Regions from separate parts of the Paenibacillus nitricinens genome, predicted to be linked through region 3. Evidence: a T-box and tRNA genes for the amino acid it is inferred to sense, from the RefSeq annotation. Region 3 holds a T-box; the other regions hold tRNA genes.
What was found. The T-box of region 3 lies ahead of ACN6KS_RS24485 (arginine--tRNA ligase). A T-box ahead of a tRNA ligase gene usually reads a tRNA of that ligase, here a tRNA-Arg.
Positions count from the first base shown of each region.

Region 1: it encodes a tRNA-Arg, which carries the amino acid that the T-box ahead of ACN6KS_RS24485 (arginine--tRNA ligase) is inferred to sense. The anticodon was not compared.
Region 2: it encodes a tRNA-Arg, which carries the amino acid that the T-box ahead of ACN6KS_RS24485 (arginine--tRNA ligase) is inferred to sense. The anticodon was not compared.

Region 1 covers NZ_CP183948.1:955,574-965,481, reverse strand. Annotated here, with positions in the region: gene ACN6KS_RS04325 (3'-5' exonuclease) at 1-521, shown strand, start outside; gene ACN6KS_RS04320 (MerR family transcriptional regulator) at 649-1,425, shown strand; gene aroD (type I 3-dehydroquinate dehydratase) at 1,496-2,260, opposite strand; gene rbsK (ribokinase) at 2,305-3,219, opposite strand; gene glgP (alpha-glucan family phosphorylase) at 3,496-5,112, shown strand; gene katA (catalase KatA) at 5,363-6,820, shown strand; gene ACN6KS_RS04295 (sporulation protein Cse60) at 6,976-7,170, opposite strand; gene ACN6KS_RS04290 (GreA/GreB family elongation factor) at 7,565-8,020, shown strand; gene ACN6KS_RS04285 (YdeI/OmpD-associated family protein) at 8,122-8,586, opposite strand; tRNA gene ACN6KS_RS04280 (tRNA-Gly) at 8,691-8,761, opposite strand; tRNA gene ACN6KS_RS04275 (tRNA-Pro) at 8,774-8,847, opposite strand; tRNA gene ACN6KS_RS04270 (tRNA-Arg) at 8,878-8,954, opposite strand; tRNA gene ACN6KS_RS04265 (tRNA-Gly) at 8,963-9,037, opposite strand; tRNA gene ACN6KS_RS04260 (tRNA-Leu) at 9,044-9,127, opposite strand; tRNA gene ACN6KS_RS04255 (tRNA-Lys) at 9,143-9,218, opposite strand; tRNA gene ACN6KS_RS04250 (tRNA-Gln) at 9,287-9,361, opposite strand; tRNA gene ACN6KS_RS04245 (tRNA-Asp) at 9,378-9,455, opposite strand; tRNA gene ACN6KS_RS04240 (tRNA-Met) at 9,481-9,557, opposite strand; tRNA gene ACN6KS_RS04235 (tRNA-Met) at 9,630-9,706, opposite strand; tRNA gene ACN6KS_RS04230 (tRNA-Val) at 9,724-9,799, opposite strand; tRNA gene ACN6KS_RS04225 (tRNA-Glu) at 9,806-9,877, opposite strand; tRNA gene ACN6KS_RS04220 (tRNA-Ser) at 9,894-9,908, opposite strand, start outside.
Region 2 covers NZ_CP183948.1:6,115,185-6,125,092, forward strand. Annotated here, with positions in the region: gene ACN6KS_RS27205 (helix-turn-helix domain-containing protein) at 1-388, shown strand, start outside; gene ACN6KS_RS27210 (ImmA/IrrE family metallo-endopeptidase) at 420-833, shown strand; tRNA gene ACN6KS_RS27215 (tRNA-Pro) at 935-1,008, opposite strand; tRNA gene ACN6KS_RS27220 (tRNA-Gly) at 1,023-1,096, opposite strand; tRNA gene ACN6KS_RS27225 (tRNA-Pro) at 1,109-1,182, opposite strand; tRNA gene ACN6KS_RS27230 (tRNA-Arg) at 1,211-1,287, opposite strand; tRNA gene ACN6KS_RS27235 (tRNA-Gly) at 1,295-1,369, opposite strand; tRNA gene ACN6KS_RS27240 (tRNA-Leu) at 1,376-1,459, opposite strand; tRNA gene ACN6KS_RS27245 (tRNA-Lys) at 1,475-1,547, opposite strand; tRNA gene ACN6KS_RS27250 (tRNA-Gln) at 1,553-1,627, opposite strand; tRNA gene ACN6KS_RS27255 (tRNA-Val) at 1,671-1,746, opposite strand; tRNA gene ACN6KS_RS27260 (tRNA-Glu) at 1,787-1,861, opposite strand; tRNA gene ACN6KS_RS27265 (tRNA-Thr) at 1,873-1,948, opposite strand; tRNA gene ACN6KS_RS27270 (tRNA-Asn) at 1,950-2,025, opposite strand; rRNA gene rrf (5S ribosomal RNA) at 2,032-2,148, opposite strand; rRNA gene ACN6KS_RS27280 (23S ribosomal RNA) at 2,224-5,151, opposite strand; tRNA gene ACN6KS_RS27285 (tRNA-Ala) at 5,392-5,467, opposite strand; tRNA gene ACN6KS_RS27290 (tRNA-Ile) at 5,488-5,564, opposite strand; rRNA gene rrf (5S ribosomal RNA) at 5,610-5,726, opposite strand; rRNA gene ACN6KS_RS27300 (16S ribosomal RNA) at 5,851-7,408, opposite strand; gene ACN6KS_RS27305 (hypothetical protein) at 7,767-7,997, opposite strand; gene ACN6KS_RS27310 (stage II sporulation protein M) at 8,250-8,858, opposite strand; gene pdaB (polysaccharide deacetylase family sporulation protein PdaB) at 8,970-9,773, shown strand; gene ACN6KS_RS27320 (PPK2 family polyphosphate kinase) at 9,825-9,908, opposite strand, start outside.
Region 3 covers NZ_CP183948.1:5,479,400-5,489,307, forward strand. Annotated here, with positions in the region: gene ACN6KS_RS24475 (beta strand repeat-containing protein) at 1-3,428, opposite strand, end outside; gene ACN6KS_RS24480 (hypothetical protein) at 3,479-3,838, opposite strand; T-box leader at 4,118-4,334, shown strand; gene ACN6KS_RS24485 (arginine--tRNA ligase) at 4,375-6,240, shown strand; gene ACN6KS_RS24490 (GH36-type glycosyl hydrolase domain-containing protein) at 6,301-9,645, opposite strand; gene bglX (beta-glucosidase BglX) at 9,693-9,908, opposite strand, start outside.

The DNA.
Region 1 (9,908 bases), 2.3 Mb from region 3:
TCACTGCTTTTAGAGAGTGGCTTGATCTAAGTACAGATGGAGTGCTGCTGCTTACTTGGGGTGGCGAAGACATGAAACGAATCATTCAGGATGTACGTATGCACAAGATGGACGACTCCTACTGGATGTCCGCAACGTATTTCGATTTACTGAAGGGTGTGCTTCGGGCTCGCGGACTAAGTAATGATGTCAGCGTGGAAAGCGCAATGGCTTTATTTGAACTTGAACCTTCCGGATCTGCTCACCGGGCGCTGGATGATGCAAAGATGACTTCAGAGATTTTCCGCGCTGTGTTTAAGGATCTGGATTTTGAGCGCTCACAGCATTACGTAGATACCTTTTCTAATGCCAAAGAACGTAAGACGGTCAAAGTTGCCATTAAAGCGATGAACTCACAAAAAATAGTACCTACCTGGGACCTTGTTCTCGAACACTACTTCTCAGACAAAACAACCCTAGCTGATCCTCGGAAATTAGAGGAATTACAGAATTATTTTGCGGCGCAGATGGGTCAAAAATAACTTCAAACATCAGCAAATCATAGCAGCGGCAGTCTTCCCAATGATCTTCAGCGGGTAACTGCCGCTGTTTGGGATACCCTAAAAAAACATTTGACCTTCACGCTACGTAAAGGTGTACATTGAATTTGTGGGAGGTGATACTACGGAATACACAGTACAGAAGCTCGCTGAGCTAGCTGGAATCAGTACGCGAACCCTGCGATACTACGACGAGTTTGGCATTCTTAAGCCGGCGAGAATCAACTCCTCGGGGTATCGTATCTATGGCCGCACCGAAGTAGATCTACTGCAGCAAATTTTATTTTATCGAGAGCTTGGCTTGAGTCTGGAACGTATCAAAGCTATTATGACCGAACCGTCTTTCGACGGAGCCAAGGCACTACGGGAGCATCATGACAAGCTGCTTGAAAAGAGACATCAATTAGATCTACTCATTGCTAACGTCGAACAGACGCTAGCTCACCAAGAAGGGAGAATGACTATGAGTGACGCAGAGAAATTTGAAGGCTTTAAACAAAAGCTGGTAGAAGACAACGAGAAGAAATACGGTCAAGAAATTAGAGAGAAATACGGGGACAGCACTGTAGATCAATCCAACAAGAAGCTTAAAGGTATGACAGAAGGACAATATGCGGTTATACAGCAGCTTGAGGAGGAAATGTTTGAGTCCCTTGTTCAAGCGATGGAGCATGGAGATCCTGCCAGTGTATTGGCGCAAAAAAGTGCTGATCTGCACCGCCAGTGGCTCTCCTTCTACTGGGATTCCTATTCCAAAGAGGCACATGCCGGTGTTGCACAAATGTATGTTGATGATGAGCGTTTTACCAAGTACTACGACAAGCATCGCCCTGGACTTGCAGCGTTCTTAAGAGATGCCGTTCAAGTATACACGGGTACAAAATAATAGAAAAAGAGCGGCACCGGAAATCCGGTCGCCGCTCTTTTTCTATTATCCGAAACCTCGTTGATAGCTCCTATAGACTGCTATGCAGCAGTGACAGTACTTTTCGCAGCTCAACTACAGCTACCTGCCCAGGTGCAGATGGTTTATGTGCCGCTCCAAAGGTAAGCGCTGAACCGAATATTTCACCGGCTAGACGGCTAATTACCCCAGCTCCAGCCATAGACATCGTTATAATTGGGCGATCTGCATATTGTTCTTTCATCATATGGGTAGCTTCTAGTAAAGTCAGTACATCCCCCGCATCCTTAGGCATCACGGCAATTTTGGGCAGGTCCCCCCCAAGCTCCTGTGCTTTACATAGTCGTGAGATGATTTCCTCTTGAGAAGGGGTTCCATGAAAATCATGATTGGATATAATGACAGACACATTATGGGTATGAGCAGTCTCGACTAGCAGCTTTACATCCTGTTCCTCATTAAATAATTCAATATCTATTATGTCTACCAGCCCGCTTTCGGCTGCAGCAGTATTCAATGCAATGTAGTACTCCTTGCTAACCTGCTTTTCGCCACCTTCTTTGGCACTCCGAAAAGTAAAAATCAGCGGTAACTCCGGAATTACAGAATGGATTTCTTTTAGTGCTGAATTGACCGCCTCTACGTCTTCAACTTCATCAAAAAAATCCGTCCGCCACTCTACTAAATCGGGACTAAGCTCTTTTAATGATTCGGCTTCCTGTTTCAGTTCAGACAAGGTAGCTCCAATCAACGGAACACATATTTTAGGGATTCCTTCGCCAATGATCACATTTTTTACGATTACTGTCCTGCTCATTATTTCAGCCCCTATCCAGTCGTCTGTTATAGATTCTGTATTGTTTATTTTACTGCCGATACATGTTTTAGAAACTGTTCGACCTCTGATAATTGCGGAAGCGATGGGATCGCGCCTTCTTTCCCTACAGCCAGTGCTCCAACAGCATTAGCGAAGCTCACTGCCTCCTCCAACGTTTTGCCTAAGACCAATTGCTGGGCTAATGCCCCATTGAATGAGTCTCCGGCAGCAACCGTGTCTATCGCCTTAACCGGGAATCCAGGAACTGACTTAGCGCCTTCAGCATTAACGATCAGTGCGCCTTTAGATCCCAAGGTTACGATCACATTTTTAACACCTTTTTGCAGCAAAATACGGGCTGCCTGCTCAGCAGTCTCTAAACTATCTACAGTCATTCCAGTCAAAATTCCCGCTTCCGTCTCATTAGGTGTCAGATACGATACTTGACCCAGCATCTCGTCTTTAAGTACTCTAGCTGGTGCCGGATTCAGAATGACCGGAATTCCATGACGATGTGCAATGGCAATAGCATGCTCACTCATCGCCAGTTCCATTTCAAGCTGCATCACAATCATCTCAGCCTGGCTAATTACAGCCTCTAACGCCTGTATATCCTCTGCAAATAGATCAATATTCGCTCCGGGTACAACGATAATCCGATTCTCTCCATCTTCTTCAATAACGATTGAAGCTACACCTGTTGCCTCAGTTTCACTCATTGAGATATGTTCTATATGAATACCTTCTTGCTTAATAATCTCCAGCATTTCGCTTCCAAAGGTATCTTTTCCGACGCTGCCGATCATACTAACCTCAGCACCCAGACGTGCTGCGGCAACGGCTTGATTCGCTCCCTTTCCACCGGGAGATAGAGCAAATACTTGTCCCATAAGCGTTTCTCCTGCATTCGGTGCCCGGCTCGTACGTACTACCATATCCATATTTATGCTTCCAATCACAACTATACCCAACTTAACACCACCAGTAATTATTTCTTCAATCTCTTTATCTTAGGGTCTTCCCTTCACTTTATCAATCACTTCCGTTGATTTTACCCCTAATTGGCTATTTTCACCAAATAGACGTTATGCTTTTATAGATAAAGTGTGCTAGAATGATGGTGCAATCGCTTCCACAACGATTGTTGACTGTTTTTTGAGCAAACGTTTGCATCGTAGATAATGCCAGCAGCTTTACTGCAATTCAATCTAATCCGCGATTAGGAGGCTTATCAAGTGAACGAACAAAAATTACCAACAGTAGCTTATTTCAGTATGGAGTACGGGTTACATTCCGATTTTAAAATGTATGCCGGAGGGCTTGGAATTCTCGCCGGTGACTACATTAAGGGAGCTAAGGACATCAATGCTCCTATTATCCCTATCGGGCTGAAGTGGAAACAAGGGTATACGGATCAAAAAATTGATGCGAATGGTAATCCGTACGACTCCTATCACAATTATGTTTATGATTTTCTTGAAGATACAGGGGTGAAAGTAACCGTTAAAGTCAGAAAGACCGATGTGGTGTGCAAAGTATGGAAGACTGATTATTTTGGCAACAGCACGTTGTATTTACTGGATACGGATATCCCCGAGAATAATGATGCCTGGATTACTGGACAACTGTACGGCTGGTTCGGCGAGGAACGGATCGCACAAGAGATCGTACTTGGAATCGGTGGAGTAAAAGCTATGCGTGCGCTAGGCATTCCAATTGATGTCTATCATTTCAATGAAGGCCATGCAGCCCTTGCAGCTATCGAGCTAATCCGAGAGAAAATGTCCGGAGGCAACACCTTTGAGGAAGCTTGGAAAACTACTCGGGAAGAGGTTGTGTTCACTACACATACCCCAATCAAAGAAGGCAACGAAACCCATCCGCTCGACCGCTTAGAGTACATGAGTGCATTTAATGGTTTAACCCGTGATCAGATGGAGCGAATCGGTGGTGAGCCGTTCAACATGACGGTTGCCGGTCTGCGCCTCTCCCGAATATCCAATGCCGTGGCTCAGCTTCATGCGGATACAGCCAATAAGATGTGGAAAGAGGTTGCCGGAAGATCGGATATCATCGGCATTACTAATGCGATTCATACGCCTACCTGGGTAGATGAAAGAATGACCCAAGCCTACGAAGAAAATGGCGATTTATGGGCAGTGCATCAGGAAATTAAAGGTGAACTGATTGATTTTATTAAAGAACGCTCTGGCATTAGCCTCAATGCTGATAATCTACTTATTGGCTTCTCACGCAGAGCTGCTCCGTATAAACGCAGTGACCTGATCTTCTCGCAGCCGGACATTATTGAGCCTTATCTAGAGTCTGGAAAAATACAAATTGTATTCTCCGGCAAAGCCCACCCACTGGATGATAACGGCAAAAAAATCGTCAGCAATTTAGTGGCGATGATGAAAAAATATCCGAAGAGTGTTGTCTTCTTGGAAAATTACGATATGACTATCGGCGCACAGCTGACACGCGGTTCTGATATTTGGCTCAACAATCCGCGTAGACCACTGGAAGCAAGTGGTACCTCCGGGATGAAGGCAGCCATGAACGGCGTATTGAACTGCTCTATTCTAGATGGCTGGTGGCCGGAAGCCTGTATAGATGGCAAGAATGGCTGGCAGATTGGAGATGGCTTCGAGACAACTGACTTCGAGGTTCTGGATAAGCATGATAGTGATGCGCTATACGACACCCTATTGAATCGAGTACTCCCAACCTATTATGAGAATCGTGAACAGTGGGTACAAATGATGAAGAAGAGTATCGAAACCACTCGCACCGAATTTGCCACCAAAAGAATGCTGGATGAATACTATAACAGAATGTACATTAAAAACTAAGTACAGAAAACGGATATTCCTATATCAAAATAGAACAGCGTACCCTCCAGTGATGGTAGAGGTGCGCTGTTTCTTTTTTAACTCTGCTTAGTAATTAATCACTCTATCTATCATATATATCTGAATGGGACGACGATTACCACATACTGTAATGTGTCAATTAATCAAAAAGTGTTGCATTTTCCCCAAAAAACATTAATATAGAACTTATACTAAATCTAAAATCAAATCTTACGAGGTGATTCTATTAATGAGCTCCAATAATAATAATCTTACGACCAGCTGGGGTGCTCCAGTAGGCGACAATCAGAATTCAATGACAGCCGGTGATCGTGGTCCTACTTTGCTGCAAGATGTCCATCTGCTTGAAAAATTAGCCCACTTTAACAGAGAACGTGTTCCTGAACGTGTCGTTCATGCTAAGGGTGCTGGCGCTCATGGGTATTTTGAGGTCACTCAGGATTTAACTCAATATACAAAAGCTAATTTTTTATCTGAGGTAGGCAAACGCACACCCATGTTCATCCGTTTCTCTACGGTTGCTGGGGAGCTAGGTTCTGCTGATACTGTACGGGACCCTCGTGGTTTTGCTGTGAAATTTTATACGGAAGAAGGAAACTATGATCTCGTAGGTAACAATACACCTGTATTCTTCGTTCGTGATGCAATCAAGTTCCCTGATTTTATTCATACACAGAAACGTGATCCACAGACTCACTTAAAGAACCCTAATGCGGTTTGGGACTTCTGGTCTTTATCTCCGGAATCTCTACATCAGGTGACTATTTTGATGTCAGATCGCGGGATTCCAGCTACGCTGAGACATATGCATGGGTTCGGAAGCCACACCTTCAAGTGGGTAAATGCCGAAGGAAATGCAGTCTGGGTGAAATATCATTTCAAAACAGAACAAGGCATTAAGAACCTTGCTCCAGATCTTGCCGCACAAATAGCTGGGGAGAACCCAGATTATCATACAGAAGACTTGTTCAATGCTATTGATAAAGGAGATTTCCCTGCGTGGAAACTCTACGTGCAAATAATGCCGATCGAAGATGCGAAGACGTACCGCTTTGATCCATTCGATGTAACAAAAGTATGGTCGCAAAAAGATTATCCATTAATTGAGGTTGGCCGCATGGTACTGGATCGCAATCCAGAGAACTACTTCGCGGAAGTAGAGCAAGTTACGTTCTCTCCTGGCTCTTTCATCCCTGGTATTGAAGCTTCTCCTGATAAATTACTACAGGGTCGACTGTTTGCTTACGGCGATGCTCATCGTCACCGTGTAGGTCCTAACCATAACAGCCTGCCTATCAACCGTCCAAAAGTAGAAGTGAAGAACTATCAACGTGACGGTGGCATGGCACTCGGCAACAATGGCGGATCCGGCGCTTATTACGAGCCTAACAGCTTAGGTGGACCTAAAGAAGCACCACAATACAAAACCTCACCCTTCGAAGTATCTGGAAATGCCGACAGTGTCTCCTATAATAGTGACGATCACTATACACAACCTGGTGACTTGTATCGCTTATTGAGTGAAGAAGAGCGTATCCGTCTTGTTCAAAATATCGTAGGTGCTATGACCCCCGTTGAAAGTAACGATATTAAACTTCGCCAAATTGTTCATTTCTATAAAGCTGATCCGGAATTGGGACAGCGTATCGCTTCCGGTTTAGGATTATCCGTTCCAGACGGTATATAAGACTGTAAATGCACTTATACAATCAAAGAGGACCTTTACCCGTAGATGGGAAAGGTCCTCTTTTTAATAAGAAAAGCTAAAACATATAATATATTAGAACAATCACGATGCATAGCGTGGAGACAACAGATAAGCACGAAAAAAAAGTATTCCAGTTATTGCCCTTCATTTGTCTTATACACGACCAGTATACTGCTTCTTTGATGCTCTGCCCCATCACGTGAAGATTTAACTACCGAACCGTAACGGATATTCACAACCTGTTCCTCACGCAGCCCTGCCAAGAACTCATTAGCTTTATTCTCAGCATACGAATTATCAGCATCTACAAACTCTTTTACTTGAATCATCCTGATCTCTCCTTTAATAAATTATAGTTACTTTTTATGTCTAGATTCTATAGGTAAACTCAACGAAATGTACATGGCGTATCACTCCCCTGGTAACATTTAATGTAAATTTATCTTCGAAATATAGTATAGGCATTCCGCAGTTTTCTACGAAATGCCCATAACATCAGCCTATCATAGCACCCAACTATACAATAGTCAAACGTTTTAAATACAATATTTAGTAAGAATTAATTGCCTTTGCAAAATGGATTGGATTTACATATAGAAGCTGTTATACTGATCAGAAGGTTCCCTCTGGGGGACCTCTATTTGTATAGGAGGGATTGTACAATGGCAACGCGTCATAACAAATTTGCAAAGAATGTGCTACTTAGAGGGGGTGAAATCTACTATGAACCATAGTCTAATTTATGAAGGCTCAAGGACACAATTGGTCCAGCAGCTTATTTATTTTGATGAGGAAAAAATCGCATTTCTAAATCAGTATTTCCCGGAACGAAGCAAACAAAGAAGTAATGCTGAAACGCTGTTGTCCCGTTATTGCTCCGAGTTGGAACAATTACTTTCCCGTTTTAATGGTGAAGAATTGAATTCACTCGTATTGATTGGAAGTCAGCTTCAGCTACGCTACTTAGACGACAATACTACAGATACCTACACCATCGTATTTCCAAACCAGGCAGAACCCAATGATAACAAGATTTCAATGTTCTCGCCTATTGGCATGCAGTTGCTGTTAGCTCAGATCGGCAGTACATGTCAGCTAGCTATACCTTCAGGTGAGTTATCAGTAAAAATCGAAAGTATTAAGTTTGTGAATTGTGGTGAGGTAGCCGTTCTTATTTAAGCCAACTCGCACATATCACCAACATTAACAGCGTCCCTTTCCAATCTTATGGAAGAGGACGCTGTTCATCTATTCAGCCTGCTAAGCACTTCTTCATACTCTTATTTAAGCCTTAAGCCTTCACCCAGTTTACTGACTGATTTATCGATACGAGATGCTCTGGTTTCAGGTTTTTTCGCTGCTTCGATCCAAGACACATATTCCTTCTGATAAGAATAAGCTAGACCGTTAAAATAAGCTTCTGCCTGCTCATGGCTACTCAGCGCATCAAGGAAATCCTCTGGGGCTTCTACCTCCCGTAATTGATGATCTTGCTCCATCGTCATACGCACAATATCACCAGGTTGAGCTTTGGCTAGATCCCTTAGTTCTTTCTTTACCACCATAAAATGCTTTCCGTTTCCATGGGGCATAAGCGTTCCTCTATAGGGGATTCCATTTACACTTCCTTTTACCTGTATTCTGGACTTTGTTTCAAATATTTGTTCGGCATCAAAAGGGACGTTAAGATAAGTCCAGCTCCCGCTTGCATCAGGCCGCACTAATTTAGCTTCGAATTCAAACATAGCTACATCCCCCTCAACTAAAATCCTATGTTCTATTGTATCCATTCGAATGTAACTATACAAAAAAACACCTATCTATAATAGATAGGTGTTTCTTAATTATAAGCGGGTGATGGGAATCGAACCCACGCTATCAGCTTGGAAGGCTGAAGTTCTACCATTGAACTACACCCGCAAAGGTATAAAATCGGGATGACACGATTTGAACATGCGACCCCCTGGTCCCAAACCAGGTGCTCTACCAAGCTGAGCTACATCCCGTCAAAACATGTAATTACTTCGTAATAAAAATGGCGCGCCCTGAGAGATTCGAACTCCCGGCCTTTTGATTCGTAGTCAAACGCTCTATCCAGCTGAGCTAAGGGCGCAAAAATTATGGAGCGGAAGACGGGAATCGAACCCGCGACCCTCGCCTTGGCAAGGCGATGCTCTACCGCTGAGCCACTTCCGCAAAATATGGTGCGCGTGAAGGGACTTGAACCCCCACGTCGTGAAACGCCAGATCCTAAGTCTGGTGCGTCTGCCATTCCGCCACACGCGCACACTTTAAAAATAATGGTGAGCCATGAAGGACTCGAACCTTCGACACCCTGATTAAAAGTCAGGTGCTCTACCAACTGAGCTAATGGCTCGCAAGATGGGGTCCCCGAAAAGTATTCGGATTCACCTTCAGAGAGTAACTTCACTTTTTGGGGTGAAGTGGCTGGGGATATAGGATTTGAACCTATGCATGACGGAGTCAAAGTCCGTTGCCTTACCGCTTGGCTAATCCCCAACAATAATTAACTAAATGGCGGAACCGACGAGATTCGAACTCGCGATCTCCTGCGTGACAGGCAGGCATGTTAGGCCAACTACACCACGGTTCCAAAGACATAATGCATAAGTGAAAATTGGTTGCGGGGGCAGGATTTGAACCTGCGGCCTTCGGGTTATGAGCCCGACGAGCTACCGGGCTGCTCCACCCCGCGTCATTTAATAATTATATACTATTCATTTACACTTCGCCAGCTAGTCCCAAAACATCATGCTTAAGGAAAATTTGGTTGCGGGGGCAGGATTTGAACCTGCGGCCTTCGGGTTATGAGCCCGACGAGCTACCGGGCTGCTCCACCCCGCGTCGTTCTTAAATGAATATGGTGGAGGCTGAGGGGATCGAACCCCCGACCCTCTGCTTGTAAGGCAGATGCTCTCCCAGCTGAGCTAAGCCTCCATGTTATGACCCGTATGGGATTCGAACCCATGTTACCTCCGTGAAAGGGAGGTGTCTTAACCCCTTGACCAACGGGCCATGCTAATAAAATTTGTGGCGGAGAGAGAGG
Region 2 (9,908 bases), 640 kb from region 3:
AGCAAAGGGATTAACGATTAATCAATTGGCAGCAGCAGCGGGGATTAGCGGTTCACAAATTTCACGAATTGAAAATGGTCTAAGAGGCGTGCCTAAGCCAACTACTTTACGCAAAATTGCTGAGGCTACAGGCGTCCCTTACGAGGAGTTAATGGATCAGGCAGGCTATTTACAGGAACATCCCCTTCCAAGCGAAGAGATTGTCCCAGAGTGGGCTACAAGCAAGGATAAGCGTGACTTTCGTAAAATGCTGGAGGATGATGGAGAGCTGATGTTTGATGGAATTCCATTAGACAAGGATGACAAGCAGAGGATAAAAGATGTACTGACCGGATTATTCTGGGAAGCCAAACAGATGAACAAGAGAAATAAATCTAACAACACTTAATAACTACACTAACATGCTGCAGGTGAAGAATATGGATGAACTGATTAATAATCTGATTAAAAAATATAAAACCAACTGTCCGTTCGAACTAGCCTCAGCGCTAGGTATTCACATTCGTTTCATGAACCTTGGGACAGGCACAAAGGGATTATATTACCGAAAACTAAGAAGAAGATTTATCGTCATTCATAATGAGTTGCCAGTTGAGTGGCAGCGCTTCGTTTGTGCGCATGAATTAGGTCATGATCGCCTTCACAAGGGGATTAACCGCTTTTTCCTGGAAGAAAGCTCTTACTTCTCTCCTGGCAAGCTTGAGCGTCAAGCTAACGTTTTTGCTGTAAAGCTACTATCCATAGGCAGTAATCCTGAGCAAGAAGAATCCTGTAAAAGTTATTATCTACGGATTGGCATTCCATCAGAAGTACAGTTTCTTTTGGAAGAATGATAGAACATATGTTATATGAATTTATGCGTGTTTTAATTCTATACATAACAAAAAAAGCTCTTACCGAAGTAAGAGCTATCTAAGAGCAATTAAGCTGAGTATCGGGATGACACGATTTGAACATGCGACCCCCTGGTCCCAAACCAGGTGCTCTACCAAGCTGAGCTACATCCCGTTACTATAAAATTATGGAGCGGGTGATGGGAATCGAACCCACGCTATCAGCTTGGAAGGCTGAAGTTCTACCATTGAACTACACCCGCAAAGGTGAAAAATCGGGATGACACGATTTGAACATGCGACCCCCTGGTCCCAAACCAGGTGCTCTACCAAGCTGAGCTACATCCCGTTATAATACTATAAGTGCTTAATAAAAATGGCGCGCCCTGAGAGATTCGAACTCCCGGCCTTTTGATTCGTAGTCAAACGCTCTATCCAGCTGAGCTAAGGGCGCAAAATTATGGAGCGGACGACGGGAATCGAACCCGCGACCCTCGCCTTGGCAAGGCGATGCTCTACCGCTGAGCCACGTCCGCAATAAGTGGTGCGCGTGAAGGGACTTGAACCCCCACGTCGTGAAACGCCAGATCCTAAGTCTGGTGCGTCTGCCATTCCGCCACACGCGCATGTAATAATAAAAGTGAGCCATGAAGGACTCGAACCTTCGACACCCTGATTAAAAGTCAGGTGCTCTACCAACTGAGCTAATGGCTCGCACTTGGCTGGGGATATAGGATTCGAACCTATGAGTGACGGAGTCAAAGTCCGTTGCCTTACCACTTGGCTAATCCCCATTGATGGTAACTCTATGTTGCCCACAATCTCTCAGGAAGATTATGGTGGAGGCTGAGGGGATCGAACCCCCGACCCTCTGCTTGTAAGGCAGATGCTCTCCCAGCTGAGCTAAGCCTCCATATCTATGGGACCCTCTAAGGGTAAGTACAAGTAAAAGTTGGTGACCCGTATGGGATTCGAACCCATGTTACCTCCGTGAAAGGGAGGTGTCTTAACCCCTTGACCAACGGGCCTTGCAAATCTGTGGAGCTCTCAACCGGATTCGAACCGGTGACCTCTTCCTTACCATGGAAGCACTCTACCTGCTGAGCTATGAGAGCATGGCTCCCCGAACAGGGCTCGAACCTGTGACAACTCGATTAACAGTCGAGTGCTCTACCAACTGAGCTATCAGGGAATATCCGCTTGGCAACGTCCTACTCTCCCAGGACCCTTCGGTCCAAGTACCATCGGCGCTGGAGGGCTTAACGGTCGTGTTCGGGATGGGTACGCGTGGAACCCCTCCGCTATCGCCACCAAACGGGCATTTACAGCGTAAATGCTCAGGCTTGAGTCGCCTGAAAACTGAATCCGAATTGAATTTGCGTTTTAAATATAGGATAAGCCCTCGACCGATTAGTATTGGTCAGCTCCATGCATTACTGCACTTCCACCTCCAACCTATCTACCTCGTCGTCTTCAAGGGGTCTTACTAATTGGGAAATCTCATCTTGAGGGGGGCTTCACGCTTAGATGCTTTCAGCGCTTATCCCGTCCGTACGTAGCTACCCAGCCATGCTTCTGGCGAAACAACTGGTGCACCAGCGGTACGTCCATCCCGGTCCTCTCGTACTAAGGACAGCTCCTCTCAAATTTCCTGCGCCCACGACAGATAGGGACCGAACTGTCTCACGACGTTCTGAACCCAGCTCGCGTACCGCTTTAATGGGCGAACAGCCCAACCCTTGGGACCTACTTCAGCCCCAGGATGCGATGAGCCGACATCGAGGTGCCAAACCTCCCCGTCGATGTGGACTCTTGGGGGAGATAAGCCTGTTATCCCCAGGGTAGCTTTTATCCGTTGAGCGATGGCCCTTCCATGCGGTACCACCGGATCACTAAGTCCGACTTTCGTCCCTGCTCGACTTGTAGGTCTCGCAGTCAAGCTCCCTTATGCCTTTGCACTCTTCGAATGATTTCCAACCATTCTGAGGGAACCTTGGAACGCCTCCGTTACTCTTTAGGAGGCGACCGCCCCAGTCAAACTGCCCGCCTGACACGGTCCCCGTACCGGATTACGGTACTAGGTTAGAACCTAGATACGATCAGGGTGGTATCCCAACGGCGCCTCCACCGAAGCTTGCGCTCCGATTTCTACGGCTCCCACCTATCCTGTACAGATCGTACCCAAATTCAATATCAAGCTGCAGTAAAGCTCCATGGGGTCTTTCCGTCTTGTCGCGGGTAACCTGCATCTTCACAGGTATTAAAATTTCACCGGATCTCTCGTTGAGACAGCGCCCAAGTCGTTACGCCATTCGTGCGGGTCAGAATTTACCTGACAAGGAATTTCGCTACCTTAGGACCGTTATAGTTACGGCCGCCGTTTACTGGGGCTTCGGTTCATAGCTTCGGATTGCTCCTAACCACTCCCCTTAACCTTCCAGCACCGGGCAGGCGTCAGCCCGTATACTTCGCCTTGCGGCTTCGCACAGACCTGTGTTTTTGCTAAACAGTCGCTTGGGCCTTTTCACTGCGGCCCCCTCGTGCTATTCACACTACCGGGGCACCCCTTCTCCCGAAGTTACGGGGTCATTTTGCCGAGTTCCTTAACGAGAGTTCTTCCGCGCGCCTTAGAATTCTCTTCTCGCCTACCTGTGTCGGTTTGCGGTACGGGCACCTTCTCCTGGCTAGAGGCTTTTCTTGGCAGTGTGAGATCATGACCTTCGCTACTGTAATTTTCGCTCCCCATCACAGCCCAGCCTTAACGATGTGCGGATTTGCCTACACATCAGCCTCACTGCTTAGACGGACATATCCATCAGTCCGCGTCACTACCCTCCTGCGTCACCCCATCGCTCATAGCGGATTACGGTGGTACAGTAATTTCAAACTGTTGTCCTTCGACTACGCCTTTCGGCCTCGCCTTAGGTCCCGACTTACCCTGAGCGGACGAGCCTTCCTCAGGAAACCTTGGGCTTTCGGCGGATCAGATTCTCACTGATCTTTTCGTTACTCATACCGGCATTCTCACTTGTATGCTGTCCAGCGCTCCTTACGGTACACCTTCAACCCACATACAACGCTCCCCTACCCCAGATACATAGTATCTAGCCATAGCTTCGGTGGTGTGTTTAGCCCCGTTACATTTTCGGCGCAGAGTCACTCGACCAGTGAGCTATTACGCACTCTTTCAATGGTGGCTGCTTCTAAGCCAACATCCTGGTTGTCTGTGCAACTCCACATCCTTTCCCACTTAACACACACTTGGGGACCTTAGCTGATGGTCTGGGCTGTTTCCCTTTTGACAATGGATCTTAGCACTCACTGTCTGACTCCCGGCAATAAGTATATGGCATTCGGAGTTTGACTGAGCTTGGTAATCCTTGCGGACCCCGCACCCAATCAGTGCTCTACCTCCACTACTCTTATACCGAGGCTAGCCCTAAAGCTATTTCGGGGAGAACCAGCTATCTCCGAGTTCGATTGGAATTTCTCCGCTACCCCCACCTCATCCCCGCATTTTTCAACATGCGTGGGTTCGGGCCTCCAGTGCGTGTTACCGCACCTTCACCCTGGACAGGGGTAGATCACACGGTTTCGGGTCTACGTCCACATACTAAATCGCCCTATTCAGACTCGCTTTCGCTGCGGCTCCGTCTTCTCGACTTAACCTTGCATGTTAAACGTAACTCGCCGGTTCATTCTACAAAAGGCACGCCATCACCCATTAATAGGGCTCTGACTTTTTGTAAGCACACGGTTTCAGGTTCTATTTCACTCCCCTTCCGGGGTGCTTTTCACCTTTCCCTCACGGTACTGTTTCACTATCGGTCGCCAGGTAGTATTTAGCCTTAGCAGATGGTCCTGCTGGATTCATACGGGGTTTCACGTGCCCCGCACTACTCGGGATCCGTCTCGGAGAGAACACAGTTTAGGCTACAGGGCTTTTACCTCTATCGCGGGCCTTTCCAGACCTCTTCGCCTACCATATTCCTTTGTAACTCCATGTGAGACGTCCCACAACCCCTAAGAGCAAGCTCTTAGGTTTAGGCTGTTCCGCGTTCGCTCGCCGCTACTGACGGAATCACTATTGTTTTCTCTTCCTCAGGGTACTTAGATGTTTCAGTTCCCCTGGTCTGCCTCTACATCTCCTATGTGTTCAGAGATGAGTAACTGCGAATTACCACAGCTGGGTTTCCCCATTCGGACACCCCCGGATCAAAGCTTGCTTACAGCTCCCCGAGGCAGTTTCGTTGTTCGCCACGTCCTTCGTCGGCTCCTGGCGCCTAGGCATCCTCCGTGTGCTCTTATTAGCTTAACCAATCGCTCTGGTTATTGGCTTATTCGCTCATCTTGTTTTAAACAGCGCTCTCGAATAAATCCGTTCGCATTTCTGTTTAAAGCCAAAAGTCGCTTACAATCCAAAACCTTCGCTCAGCATCACTATTAATTCTTCACTTGTTTACACAAGTTTAGCTTAAAAGATGTTCTAAAACGCAAATTCGTTTCGGTATCCAGTTTTCAAGGATCAATGTTTAAAGAAGGTATTAAATTAAAATTATGGTGGAGCCAAGCGGGATCGAACCGCTGACCTCCTGCTTGCAAGGCAGGCGCTCTCCCAGCTGAGCTATGGCCCCATAAAAGATATAAAGTTATATGGTGGGCCTTGGTGGACTCGAACCACCGACCTCACCCTTATCAGAGGTGCGCTCTAACCAACTGAGCTAAAAGCCCATATAACATATATAACATTGTGAATCAACCAATGAATGGTTGTCCGCTTGGCGGCGTCCTACTCTCCCAGGACCCTTCGGTCCAAGTACCATCGGCGCTGGAGGGCTTAACGGTCGTGTTCGGGATGGGTACGTGTGGAACCCCTCCGCTATCGCCACCAAACGTATATGAAAGAGACTTACTCTTTCAAAACTGAACACGAGTGAGTGTTCGAACCCGAAGGTTCTATTGTGGAAGTTTAACTTCCGATTTGAATGTCTTCATTGCAAAAGACGATTCTCCATAGAAAGGAGGTGATCCAGCCGCACCTTCCGATACGGCTACCTTGTTACGACTTCACCCCAATCATCTACCCCACCTTCGGCGGCTGGCTCCCTTGCGGGTTACCCCACCGACTTCGGGTGTTGTAAACTCTCGTGGTGTGACGGGCGGTGTGTACAAGACCCGGGAACGTATTCACCGCGGCATGCTGATCCGCGATTACTAGCAATTCCGACTTCATGCAGGCGAGTTGCAGCCTGCAATCCGAACTGAGACCGGCTTTGATGGGATTGGCTTCACCTCGCGGCTTCGCTTCCCGTTGTACCGGCCATTGTAGTACGTGTGTAGCCCAGGTCATAAGGGGCATGATGATTTGACGTCATCCCCACCTTCCTCCGGTTTGTCACCGGCAGTCACTCTAGAGTGCCCAACATTACTTGCTGGCAACTAAAGTTAAGGGTTGCGCTCGTTGCGGGACTTAACCCAACATCTCACGACACGAGCTGACGACAACCATGCACCACCTGTCTCCTCTGTCCCGAAGGCCGCTGCTATCTCTAGCAGATTCAGAGGGATGTCAAGACCTGGTAAGGTTCTTCGCGTTGCTTCGAATTAAACCACATACTCCACTGCTTGTGCGGGTCCCCGTCAATTCCTTTGAGTTTCAGTCTTGCGACCGTACTCCCCAGGCGGAGTGCTTACTGTGTTAACTTCGGCACCAAGGGTATCGAAACCCCTAACACCTAGCACTCATCGTTTACGGCGTGGACTACCAGGGTATCTAATCCTGTTTGCTCCCCACGCTTTCGCGCCTCAGCGTCAGTTACAGCCCAGAAAGTCGCCTTCGCCACTGGTGTTCCTCCACATATCTACGCATTTCACCGCTACACGTGGAATTCCACTTTCCTCTTCTGTACTCAAGTCACCCAGTTTCCAGTGCGACCTCAGGTTGAGCCCAAGGTTTAAACACCAGACTTAAATGACCGCCTGCGCGCGCTTTACGCCCAATAATTCCGGACAACGCTTGCCCCCTACGTATTACCGCGGCTGCTGGCACGTAGTTAGCCGGGGCTTTCTTCTCAGGTACCGTCACTCCGATAGCAGTTACTCTACCGGACGTTCTTCCCTGGCAACAGAGCTTTACGATCCGAAAACCTTCATCACTCACGCGGCGTTGCTCCGTCAGACTTTCGTCCATTGCGGAAGATTCCCTACTGCTGCCTCCCGTAGGAGTCTGGGCCGTGTCTCAGTCCCAGTGTGGCCGTTCACCCTCTCAGGTCGGCTACGCATCGTCGCCTTGGTGGGCCGTTACCCCACCAACTAGCTAATGCGCCGCAGGCCCATCCCTCAGTGACAGATTGCTCCGTCTTTCATTCTTTCTTCAGGAGAAAAAAGAAATTATCCGGTATTAGCTACCGTTTCCGGTAGTTATCCCAGTCTAAGGGGCAGGTTGCCTACGTGTTACTCACCCGTCCGCCGCTAAGTTATTTTGAAAGCAAGCTTTCAAAATAACTCCGCTCGACTTGCATGTATTAGGCACGCCGCCAGCGTTCGTCCTGAGCCAGGATCAAACTCTCCAATTAGTATTGAAAAGAGCGATATGCTCATTTTGAAACATCTGACGAGAAAATTAATTCTCTAATTTTGGATTTCACTTTCGTGATTTCCCACTCACTCGTTGTTCAGTTTTCAAAGATCAATGTCTCTCATTTCGTCGTCGTTGTTTGTCAGCGGCGACCTTTATAATATATCACAGTGTTTCATTGTTTGGCAAGTCTTTTTTTCGAAAAAGTTTTTTTCAATTTTTCTTGCCTTTCGCTTCCCTTTTACACAAGCAAAAGGAGCGCGAGATATAATTTATCACGAGCACTCCTTTTTAGTCAAGCTATTTTATTAAAAAATCTTAAATTCATATAAGACTCTTGCATTTACCGCCTATCCTTAGTGTTTATACTGAGAAGAACGTCCACCCCACGCATACTTGGAAAGTTCTTTCTGAGGAGCAAAACGAGCATACATACGAAATACAGTCTTATATCTATTGGCGATGGCATGCCTGATATTTTGGTCCAAGCGCTGATCGCTCAAATCTAACAGCATCTCATCAAGTTCTTTCCGCAAAACATAATCCAGTTCCTTGCATTCTTTTTCGTTGAACAACATTCCCAACATATGCTTGGCCTCCTTCATGAAGTTGCAAGTAACGCATTCACTAAAACCCAAAACCCCTTGTACATAATTAGTTAGTCCATCTCATGGAGAAAGCTGCCTTAAGATCCTACTACACTAGATTAACCGGAGTACTCTTTTTATAACCATAATTATTAAAAATTCCCTTTATGGTTTCTCCACGATTATATACTTCTGACCTTTAGGCAATCCTTGGATGAATGGTTTTAATGGTATGCTCCATTCCCGGAAGTTTTATGATAAAAGCGAAAAAGTAATTGTACTTTCAATGATGGCAGCTACAAATAACAGGATTACTGTCCAAATAGATGCTGTAAGTGTTTGACGCATGAATGAAGTCCAGTCTACACCTCTGTTCTCTTTTTTAGTGGATGAGCTAAATATACTTGAAAGTACTTTCCCACCGAACTGAAGTCCAAATGCACAAGCAATAATGATCGCTGGAATCTCTATAATCCCATGTGGCAGCAGTCCTTTTACTATTAGTTCGAACAAATCCTGTCCTTGCAGTGCTGATAAATGAATCAGATAGCCGATAACCGCTCCGTTAATAAATAAGAATATGGCTGGCAGTATCCCGAACAACGCTCCTAAAAATATGATAAGAACACCCTTGATGCTGTTATTCAAAAATATAAATACAAAGAAGCTCCATTGCGGATTAGAAGAATCTCTAAGGCTGCCACTGATTTCACTGAGCCCCTCTAATTGCTGAACCAATAGCTTCTCCAGACTGCTAGTAGCTACCCACCCTACAACCGCTCCTACTGCGAAGAGCAGACAGGATAGCAATAAAGCCTTCCGGATTGTTTTTAGATCTTTAATAAACGTGAAGAACGACAACATAAATACCCTCCTGAAATAGTGATCTCTGTTTCTTAGGTCATAACCTTGCGGTACGAGCATACATTTAGAACAAACAAGCATTTCGCATGGGAGAGGAGCGCTGTCATTATGAATTCTTTTTATGTATTCAGCGGCAAAAAGATTAAACGATTCATCTATATCTTCGCCGCTGTGCTTCTTGCTGCTGGAGTTGTCTATGTCGAGAGGGGAAACATAACCGTTTTTTCTGAATCCGGACCTTCCGCGATCTACAGTGTACCCACAGAGAAGAAGCTGATTGCCCTGACCTTCGATATTAGCTGGGGGGAGAAAAGACCCGAACCAATTTTGAAGGTACTTGAAGACAAGAAAGTGGACAAAGCCACCTTCTTCCTGTCTTCACCATGGAGTAAAACTCACCCAGACATTGTAACTAACATCAAAAATGCAGGTTTTGAAATTGGAAGTCATGGTCATAAACACGTTAATTACAGCACACTAAGCAACGAAGAAATTCGTACACAGATCTCAACGGCTCACACCGTACTTACCGAATTAACCGGCACTGAACCCAATTTGATTCGTATGCCTAATGGTGATTTTGACAAAAGAGTCCTTCAGGTTGCCAGCGATCTCGGTTACAAGGTCATTCAATGGGATACAGACTCCCTGGACTGGAAGAACATCGGCGTAGACAATATCGTGAAGCGTGTAACGACAAAAGCGCATCCAGGTGATATTGTCCTTCTACATGCCAGTGATTCCTGTAAACAAACACATGAAGCACTTCCACTCATTATCGATGAGCTCCGCAGACAAGGTTATGAATTCGTTACCGTCTCTGAGCTGATCAGTCAAAGCAACGCCGAAGGTAAAGAAGTTCGCGACTCAGCTTCACTGAGTAATGCCGTTGAGGACGCAGCTGGGCTGTAAAAACACATTTCAATCTCTGGTGCCGTAATGGATGTTGATCTGACCAAAGGATTAATGACGTGGAGAGATGAGTTCCGATATGTCTGGTGTGGGGGTATTCAGCTTCGGATAGCTCAGATCCAGACTCTCCAGTGT
Region 3 (9,908 bases):
TCACCAGCCAGCGTTACAGTCCCGCTCCCCAAAATAGCTCTCAAATCTAGAATAAGCGCAACATTGACATCTAACACAGGAAATAATCCACTTACCAGATTTGTTGCGGTAGGAGATGTTCTCTGAACTATAAATGCTGGATTAATTCCACTACCAAGACTTATTGAGATAGAAGCGGTTGTGGAATAATTAATAGTTGCTTCAATAGAATATCTACCTGTCGTCGGAACTGTGTAATTTCCCGTAACTGGGCTAAAGGATGGATCAGAATAGAACGGAGAAGTCACAGTCCAGCCCGTAAGTTGGGAAGAACTAGATACTGACAAAGTTGGCAGGAATGCAGAGAATCCTTCAGCTTGAATATTCGGCCCCGTTGCTCCAGTTACACCAGTTGTTCCGGTTGCTCCGGTCACTCCTGCGACTCCGGTTGCTCCGGTCACTCCTGCGACTCCCGTTGCTCCGGTCACTCCTGCGGCTCCTGTCGCTCCTGTCACTCCAGCGACTCCGGTTGCTCCGGTCACTCCTGCGATTCCGGTTGCTCCGGTCACTCCTGCGACTCCCGTTGCTCCGGTCACTCCTGCGGCTCCTGTCGCTCCTGTCACTCCAGCGACTCCGGTTGCTCCGGTCACTCCTGCGATTCCGGTTGCTCCTGTTGCTCCTGCGGCTCCGGTCGCTCCTGTCACTCCAGCGGCTCCTGTCGCTCCTGTCACTCCAGCGACTCCCGTTGCTCCTGTCACTCCTGTCGCTCCTGTCACTCCTGCGGTTCCGGTTGCTCCCGTTGCTCCTGTCGCTCCTTCAGCTCCCGTTGCACCAGTCACTCCGTCGGCTCCCGTTGCTCCGGTCGCACCAGTCGCTCCATCGGCTCCCGTTGCTCCGGTCACTCCGTCGGCTCCGGTCGCACCAGTCACTCCATCAGCCCCGGTCGCTCCTGTTACTCCAGCGGCTCCGGTCGCACCAGTCGCTCCAGCGACTCCGGTTGCTCCTGTCACTCCTGCGGTTCCGGTTGCTCCTGTCACTCCTGCGGTTCCGGTTGCTCCTGTTGCTCCATCGGCTCCCGTTGCTCCTGTCACTCCATCGGCTCCCGTTGCTCCCGTTGCTCCTGTCGCTCCTTCAGCTCCCGTTGCTCCTGTTGCACCAGCGGCTCCGGTCGCACCAGTCGCTCCAGCGGTTCCGGTCGCTCCTGTCACTCCAGCGACTCCGGTTGCTCCTGTCACTCCAGCGACTCCGGTTGCTCCAGTTGCTCCAGTTGCTCCTGTCACTCCAGCGACTCCCGTTGCTCCGGTCACTCCGTCGGCTCCGGTCGCACCAGTCACTCCATCAGACCCGGTCGCTCCTGTTACTCCAGCGGCTCCGGTCGCACCAGTCACTCCAGCGGCTCCCGTTGCTCCAGTTGCTCCAGTTGCACCATCGGCTCCGGTCGCCCCAGTCACTCCGTCGGCTCCGGTCGCACCAGTCACTCCATCAGCCCCGGTCGCTCCTGTTACTCCAGTTGCTCCTGTCACTCCAGCGACTCCCGTTGCTCCTGTCACTCCTGCGGTTCCGGTTGCTCCCGTTGCTCCTGTCGCTCCTTCAGCTCCCGTTGCTCCTGTCGCTCCTGTTACTCCGTCGGCTCCGGTCGCACCAGTCGCTCCATCTGCCCCGGTCGCTCCTGTTACTCCAGCGGCTCCGGTCGCACCAGTCACTCCATCAGCCCCGGTTGCACCAGTTGCACCATCGGCTCCGGTCGCACCAGTCACTCCATCAGCCCCGGTCGCTCCTGTTACTCCAGCGGCTCCGGTCGCACCAGTCACTCCAGCGACTCCCGTTGCTCCTGTCACTCCATCGACTCCCGTTGCTCCTGTCACTCCTGCGGTTCCGGTTGCTCCCGTTGCTCCTGTTACTCCAGCGGCTCCGGTCGCACCAGTCACTCCAGCGGCTCCCGTTGCTCCTGTTGCACCATCGGCTCCGGTCGCTCCTGTTACTCCAGCGGCTCCGGTCGCCCCAGTCGCTCCAGCGGATCCAGTTGCTCCAGTCACTCCGTCGGCTCCGGTCGCCCCAGTCGCTCCAGCGGCTCCGGTCGCCCCAGTCGCTCCATCGGCTCCCGTTGCTCCAGTCACTCCGTCGGCTCCGGTCGCACCAGTCACTCCATCGGCTCCGGTCGCACCAGTCGCTCCATCGGCTCCCGTTGCTCCCGTTGCACCAGTCACTCCGTCGGCTCCCGTTGCTCCTGTCGCTCCTGTTACTCCGTCGGCTCCCGTTGCTCCTGTCGCTCCTGTTACTCCGTCGGCTCCCGTTACTCCTGTCACTCCATCGGCTCCCGTTGCTCCCGTTGCACCAGTCACTCCGTCGGCTCCCGTTGCTCCTGTCGCTCCTGTTACTCCGTCGGCTCCCGTTACTCCTGTCACTCCAGCGGCTCCCGTTGCTCCAGTTGCACCAGCGACTCCGGTTGCTCCGGTCACTCCAGCGGCTCCCGTTGCTCCAGTCACTCCGTCGGCTCCGGTCGCCCCAGTCGCTCCATCGGCTCCGGTCGCACCAGTCGCTCCATCGGCTCCCGTTGCTCCAGTCACTCCAGCGACTCCCGTTGCTCCAGTCACTCCAGCGACTCCCGTTGCTCCAGTCACTCCGTCGGCTCCGGTCGCACCAGTCACTCCATCTGCCCCGGTCGCTCCTGTTACTCCATCGGCTCCCGTTGCACCAGTCACTCCATCGGCTCCCGTTGCACCAGTTGCTCCGTCGGCTCCCGTTGCTCCAGTCACTCCGTCGGCTCCGGTCGCACCAGTCGCTCCATCGGCTCCCGTTGCTCCAGTCACTCCGTCGGCTCCCGTTGCTCCAGTTGCTCCGTCGGCTCCGGTCGCTCCAGTCGCTCCATCGGCTCCCGTTGCACCAGTCACTCCATCGGCTCCCGTTGCTCCTGTTACTCCATCGGCTCCGGTCGTACCAGTCACTCCATCAGCCCCGGTCGCTCCTGTTACTCCATCGGCTCCCGTTGCACCAGTCACTCCATCGGCTCCCGTTGCTCCGGCAGCTCCGGTTGCACCAGCTACTCCATCAGCCCCCGTCGCACCAGTAGCTCCGTCTGCTCCCGTCGCTCCAGTCACTCCTGTATCACCTGTAGCCCCAGTTGCCCCTACGGTTGCTCCGAGTAATTCTGAATGAACAAGTCGGTGAGCAGTAACGATTTGCCCTGAGCTATTTTTCCCCCATACTGAAACTTGAATAGGATCATCTACCAGGCTTAAAGTCGTAAATATAAATTCAAATGCATCAAAATCAGCATAATAATCATTGGTTATGACTTGCTCAGGCATTACGTTAATAAGCTGACTAACATACAAAGTTCTTGTCCCATCCATATAATATCCTTGGACGAGAACCGTAGAAGAAGTAACATCGCTTCGGTTATCGATTTTGATCGTAACATGTTGAGTAGGTCGTATCCCACCCACCATGGTATTATCTATCGGCCCGGTAGATAAATAGCTCAATTCTCAACACTCCTTTAGATTATTTCTGCGTGCTTCTCCCATGCTACTACACGATGAGGATCTACCAATTGTCCTGAAGCCTGTTTTCCCCAGACCGAGATCCCTACCTGTGCTTCAACTTCTTCTAATGTTGCAAACACAAATTCAAATGCATCTAAATCTGCAAAATAGTTCCTAGTTAGAACTTGGTTAGGTGTGAGATTTACCATTTCATTCACATACATCGTTCTTGATCCATTTAGAAAAAAGCCTTGAATGACGAGATTATAAGGATTAAGAGAATCCCGATTAACCACTTTTACTGTTACGATTTGTGTTTGTCTGATCCCCAGAATTGGACTATTATCTATAGGTCCGGTTGAAAATAATGCCATCTTTATTCACTCCTCTCTTTCACTCAATTTGAAAAAATACAAACTATAAAACTAGTAATATGATCCATAATTAATAGCTCTATATAGTAATATTCTGTATTTAAAGTTAATGCGTGGACATTTATGCAAAGGAATTTCCACTCAATAATGAGAGCCCCTTCTGTTTTGTGAGTTTGTAATTACTTATCGGACAATCTAAAACTCAAGCGTTTCCAGATTGATACCGAGTTTCGCCCTATTGCTTTTTTCAAAATATTCGTTATACTGATTAAAATTATTCAAGCATCGATGAGCGGGAGAGTAGTTAAGGTGTTCTAGTCCTCAGCGAGCCGGGTAAGTGTAAGCCGGTACAGATCACTTAATGAAGCGCACCCGTGAGATGGACTTCTGAACCCAAGTAGGAAGTCCCGGCTGAAGACCGTTATCCTGTAAGGTGGCTAAATGTCTGTTTAGCAACGAGAGTGGTACCGCGAGCGCTAAAGCCCTCGTCTCTTTTGAGACGAGGGCTTTTTTGTATTTTCAAAGGAGGGTATAAAATGTTAAGTCAAACCATCAAAAACAGCATTGAACAAAGTGTAAAAAAAGTATTCCACACCTTAGAAATTCCTTACCCAAACGATGTTCCTATTCTGATCGAGCAGCCCGCTAATCTAGAGCATGGTGATTATTCCTGCAATATTGCTATGCAGCTAGCCAAAATCCTGCGCAAATCACCTCTCGTCATAGCAGAGTTAGTAAAAGCAGAGCTTAAATTACAAGAGAGCTACACAGGCTTTTTACAAAAGGTCGAAGTAGCTGCTCCTGGATTTATTAATTTGTACATGGATTGGCGGATATGGGCTAAACATTCCTTTGAACTGCCCAACAGCACAGGGGAAAAGGTCATCATCGAGCACACCTCAATCAATCCAAACAAAGCTGCTCATGTTGGTCACCTGAGAAATGCGTGCATCGGCGATGCGCTGGTCAGACTAATGAAAAGAACCGGACATAACGTAGAGGTCCATAACTACGTCGATGATCTGGGCAACCAGTTAGCGGATACAGTCGTTGGTTTATTGAATGTACCGTTGGAAGGAGATCATCAGCGTTTTGGTGATTATTGCTGGGATCTTTATGCCAAAGTGAATAAAGAATATGCACAGAATCCAGAGATGACACATAAGCGCACAGAAATGCTGCATGCCCTGGAACAGGGTAACGGCAATGAGGCGTGGCTGGGTAACCTTGTCGCTGAACGTATGGTGAGAGAACATGTAGAGGAAATGAAGCGTTTCGGTATTCACTATGACCTGCTGGTATGGGAAAGTAATATTTTAAAAGAGGGATTCTGGGCAGCCGCATCTGAGCAATTGAAGCAAACCACGGTTTTTGTACAGGAGACTGAAGGTAAGCTGGCAGGCTGCTGGGTGTTAAAGCAAGGGACAGCGATTAGCAATGGAGCGGATTCGGAGGATCATCATATGGATAAGGTACTTGTACGTTCGAATGGTATTCTGACTTACACTGCCAAAGACATTGCCTATCACCTCTGGAAATTTGGTCTATTAACCAAGGATTTCACCTACAGTGAATTCTCGTCCGGCTTATGGACTACAGGATTAACTGGAACCCAGGAGCCCTATGGACAGGCGGATCGTGTTATTAACGTGATCGATTATAGACAGGAATATCCGCAGCAAATGGTTAAGCAGGCTTTGGGCGCATTAGGTTATAACGATCAAGCCGCGAAACTCCATCATGTGAGTTATGGTGTGGTGTCCCTTAGTCCGGCTTCCGCAGCCGAGCTGGGAATAAATATTTCGGAAGGAAAATCTTCTTATGCCATGTCAGGGCGCCAAGGAATTGGTGTTAAGGTGATCGATTTAGTGAAGCTTATGGAACAGAATATCGAACATTCACGCTCCGATAAAGAGGGGCTTCCCAGCCATATCATTGCAGCTGCTGCCATTCGCTATTATCTGCTGCGGTTTAATCTGGGAACAGAAATTGTGTTTGACTTCAAACAGGCTACCGAAATATCCGGCAACACAGGAGTTTATCTGATGTACACCTATGCCCGTGCTAGTAGTGTTTTGGGCAAATCCACCCTCCCAATCCACACAGATGCCTCACAGATTCAATTCCCACTCGAAATGGAAAAAGCAGAGCTTGCTCTGCTGAGACAGCTTAGCCTCTGGGAGGAGACCTTGTATTCTGCAAGCGTAGAACTGACGCCGAATATACTCTGCACTTACGCACATACTTTAGCCACTCTCTTCAATAATTTTTATTCTACTTGTCCGATTTTAAAAGGGGAGGCGGCGACCATTGCCTTTCGCCTCTGGCTTACTTCGAGATTTAAGAACACTTTAGGTGATGTGCTAGAAGTACTTGGATTACCAACACCGAGCCGTATGTAGTATTTCAAAAAAAAGGGCAATCTCTACACTTATCGTAGAGATTGCCCTTTAATGATTAGCTTACTTATAAATGTCAATCACATTTCCGGCTTCTACGCAGAGACGATCAAAGTCCTCACGCTTAATCCGAACACCGCCACTACGGTAGCGATTAAGTGTACCTTCAGCCTGCACTTCTGTACCATTGATAGTAATCCGACTGTTCTCCCCACCCGTAAGGTGGTAGATAAAGTCTACCTTAGTACCTGCATATTCAAAGCTAAAGTGCATGCCGTCCAGCGACTCCGGCAGGATGGGGTCAACAATTAAATCTCCGCCTTCGGTACGAATCCCTAGTGCATTCGAGATTAACTGATTCATGTAGATCCCAGGACCGCTGGAATAGATTCTCCAGCCGCCTTTGACCGCCACGTCACCATTACGCAGCTTATCGAAATTCTCCTGTGCCTCATAACGAGTGTTAAATTTACCATCCGAGCTACTGAAATAGGAGTTAGCTTGACGTAGTTCAGCGTTTGGCACCACATCGCGAATTCCGATCGGATTGATCGCTGCTAGGCCATTCCAGACCTGATCGGTTTTCCCTAGCTTAGCCATAGCTTCTACATAACGGATGTGCGCATGTACATATTGAAGTCCAATTTCCCGACCAAAGTTAGAAGCTTGCTCTGCACGTTTGAAATGACTGCTTACACCGCCAACATATTGTGCTGGACGGTTCATTAAACGTACACCGTCAGGACAGAATAGTTTATCTTGGATCACTTCATAATGAGCTTCGGCTTGTTCCGGAGTTAATAGCTCACTGATCATACTACGCGTCATTGGCAGCAGACGATACTGGATTCCTGTTTCCTTATCACTCGGGTGTACCAAAAGCTTCACTTGCTCTGGATCTTCCATATACAGGAATCCAGGAATCACCTCAGATTGGAGCATATGTGTATTGAAATCCTCATGGATACCATCCACCATTGCCTTCAGCTCGTCTGCTTCCGCTGGATCAACGGAACGAAGAACTTCCGAGAACTGATTAAGAGTCTGATAGGTAAGCGCCACTGTCCAGCTACTAACCATGTATTGCTTCAACTGTGGATTCGCAGGCTGGAGTGTATCATCCCAATCTCCATCACCGTAAGAAGACAAATGCGTATCATGCAGGAAGTGGTTCTTAATATACGCAACTTCCTTCCGCGCATGATCCAGCAGTGTCGCTTCTTTCTCTGTAAAGTCAAAACTATGCTTACGAGTATACGGCACTGTTTCTTGCAAAATGCTGTAATCTTTAGTTACTGCCAAATAGTCTCCAAGCACTTTGAGCGGCCACACAATAATATCCCCGTGGCTTTCCTCTTGCTGAATCTTCGTATATTTATCAAACATGAACCACTGTGGCCAGTTACCGTCATCTTCATATTGATGAGCATACAGCGTCAGCAATATTTCACGAACCTGTTCGTATTTTTGCGTAGCCATAAAATATTCCACAGGTCCCTGACACACATCACGAGTTCCCCAGGCAGCGCCGCCATATTGCTCCAGCCCGTGAGGGACAGAATAATGGACGAGCATATTATGTGTATACCACCAAGCCAGAGCATTCACTTTAAACAGCTCACCTTCTGACCCATCACCTAGCGTCAAGCGGAAGCCATTCATAACCCCGCTATAGAACTCGCGGTATGTGGAAATTTCCTCTTCAACTGTACGGCTGCTCGAATGAATCTCCTTACCATCCAGAAGGCCTTGAATATTCAAAGTCCACTCACTGCTCGCCGACAACTCCAGAACAGCTAACGGTGCATCTGTGTGTGGAGCATTGGTAACGAATCTGCCTTCATCTTGAAGCGTAAACTCCGCTCCCTGTACCTGGAATTTATACTGCAAGTCAGGATACTCTCCAGCACTTAGTGCGCTTCTGTCCGCCGAGAAGGTCACAGTTCCCTCTTCTTGCTTGCATTGATATGGAAGCTCGTATTCATTAACGTTCATAGTGATTTGATTAGTGACTAAATAGCGATAAGCTTTTCCGCTTTCCGTACGCACATTCAGGAATATTTCCGGAGAATCTGCCGTAGTGTAGTTCGTAATAATAAAGCATTCGCCTTCTGTTCTGTAATACCAACGGGCATAGTTGAAACCAACCTCGAACAGGGATGGCATGGTCAGTAGACGGTATTCGCCATTCCACTGCACATAAATTCGTTGTCCCGAAGCTTTTGGAATATTAAGCGCATTTCTAGGATTGGACATTAGCTTGTTGAAATTGGTATTGCCAATGACTACTTGGGAGTTGAAAATCCCATACATATAAGAAGTTGTCGTGATAACCTTATCGTTAAGTCGAGCGTTATCCCCACTCATCAGAATATGACCATGTGGGCGTTCTACGCGTAATTCCTTCTCTTTTAGGACTACATGCTCATAATTTTCAGTGAAGAAAGACAGTAGAACGTCTCCTTCTTTCTCCTCTTGATAACGAACTGGAAACAGACCTTCGATCTCATTCTCTGATAGAGAATCTGCCACCAGCGGAGCACCAAGCTCCTTCGTGAGGAAAGAACGTTCGAGCGGTGCTTCAGCTTCTAAAGGTAAATCTTTTACAGCATCCCAAGCCGCAGCGATATCATTCGTAAATTCTAGGGTAGTGATCGCTTGTGGATGATCTTGTTTGAACAATCCGTAGAATACAAACCTTGCTTCCCCACTCAATTTCACCCGCTCCGATTGCAATGCAGTATAAGCGAATTCATATTGATAGATTTCATTACTTAATTGCTCACGGCTCAAGCTTTCCGGTTGATTAGTCTCTTTATAAGACAATCCAAAGAATTGAAAACCATCTGTCGAGAAGCTTGCTGACTTAGTGATTGCACCCTGTTGTAGATATGGAAATTTGCCACCTTGCGGTTGATTCTGTCTGGAGCATACTACATATCCCTTTGACTGATCCTCGAATACGGCATGATCAATATACTGTGACAGGTAGGCTTCATTACTGCGAACAGCACCGATATCGGCAATACCCACATCTTGTCCGTACACGAGATCCACATCTGCCTCATGTCCCGAAAGCTTCACATCCCAGAACCATGCGCCTTGAGCCGTAGGAGTAAAAATAACCTGATATTCAATATTTTCCGCAGTACCTTCCCAAACCAAGCGGTTCCCGGCCTTACGTACAGTGCTTGAAGAATGAATGCCCAGCAAAGGAACAGCTTGAATGCTTCCATTACTATGAATACGTAAATATAGATTGGATAAGGAGCCATCCACAATATTAGGCAATAATTGATTGATCATTGTCCGTTCATGAAGAACTTGGAACAAGTCCCCACTGTTTGTAAAAGTGAATGATAAGTCTCCAGCGTTTAAATGGATGTTAGAATTCATATTAGTAGTCATATTTTTGCACTCCTCGATTACGACAGCGTGTGTCGTATATATTCTACTTAAGCTAATGTTAAGCGAAAATCGCGTTCTTTAACCTCTTGGCTATTTGGACCCACAAACAATTTGAATTTGCCCGGATCACTGCTAAAGCTTAAATCGCTATGATAATAACGAAGCTGTTCTTCCGTAAGCGTAAAGCTTACTTCCTTGCTTTCTCCCGGGGAGAGGCTGAACTTGGCAAAGTCCTTCAGTTCCTTCATCGGTCTGACAACTTC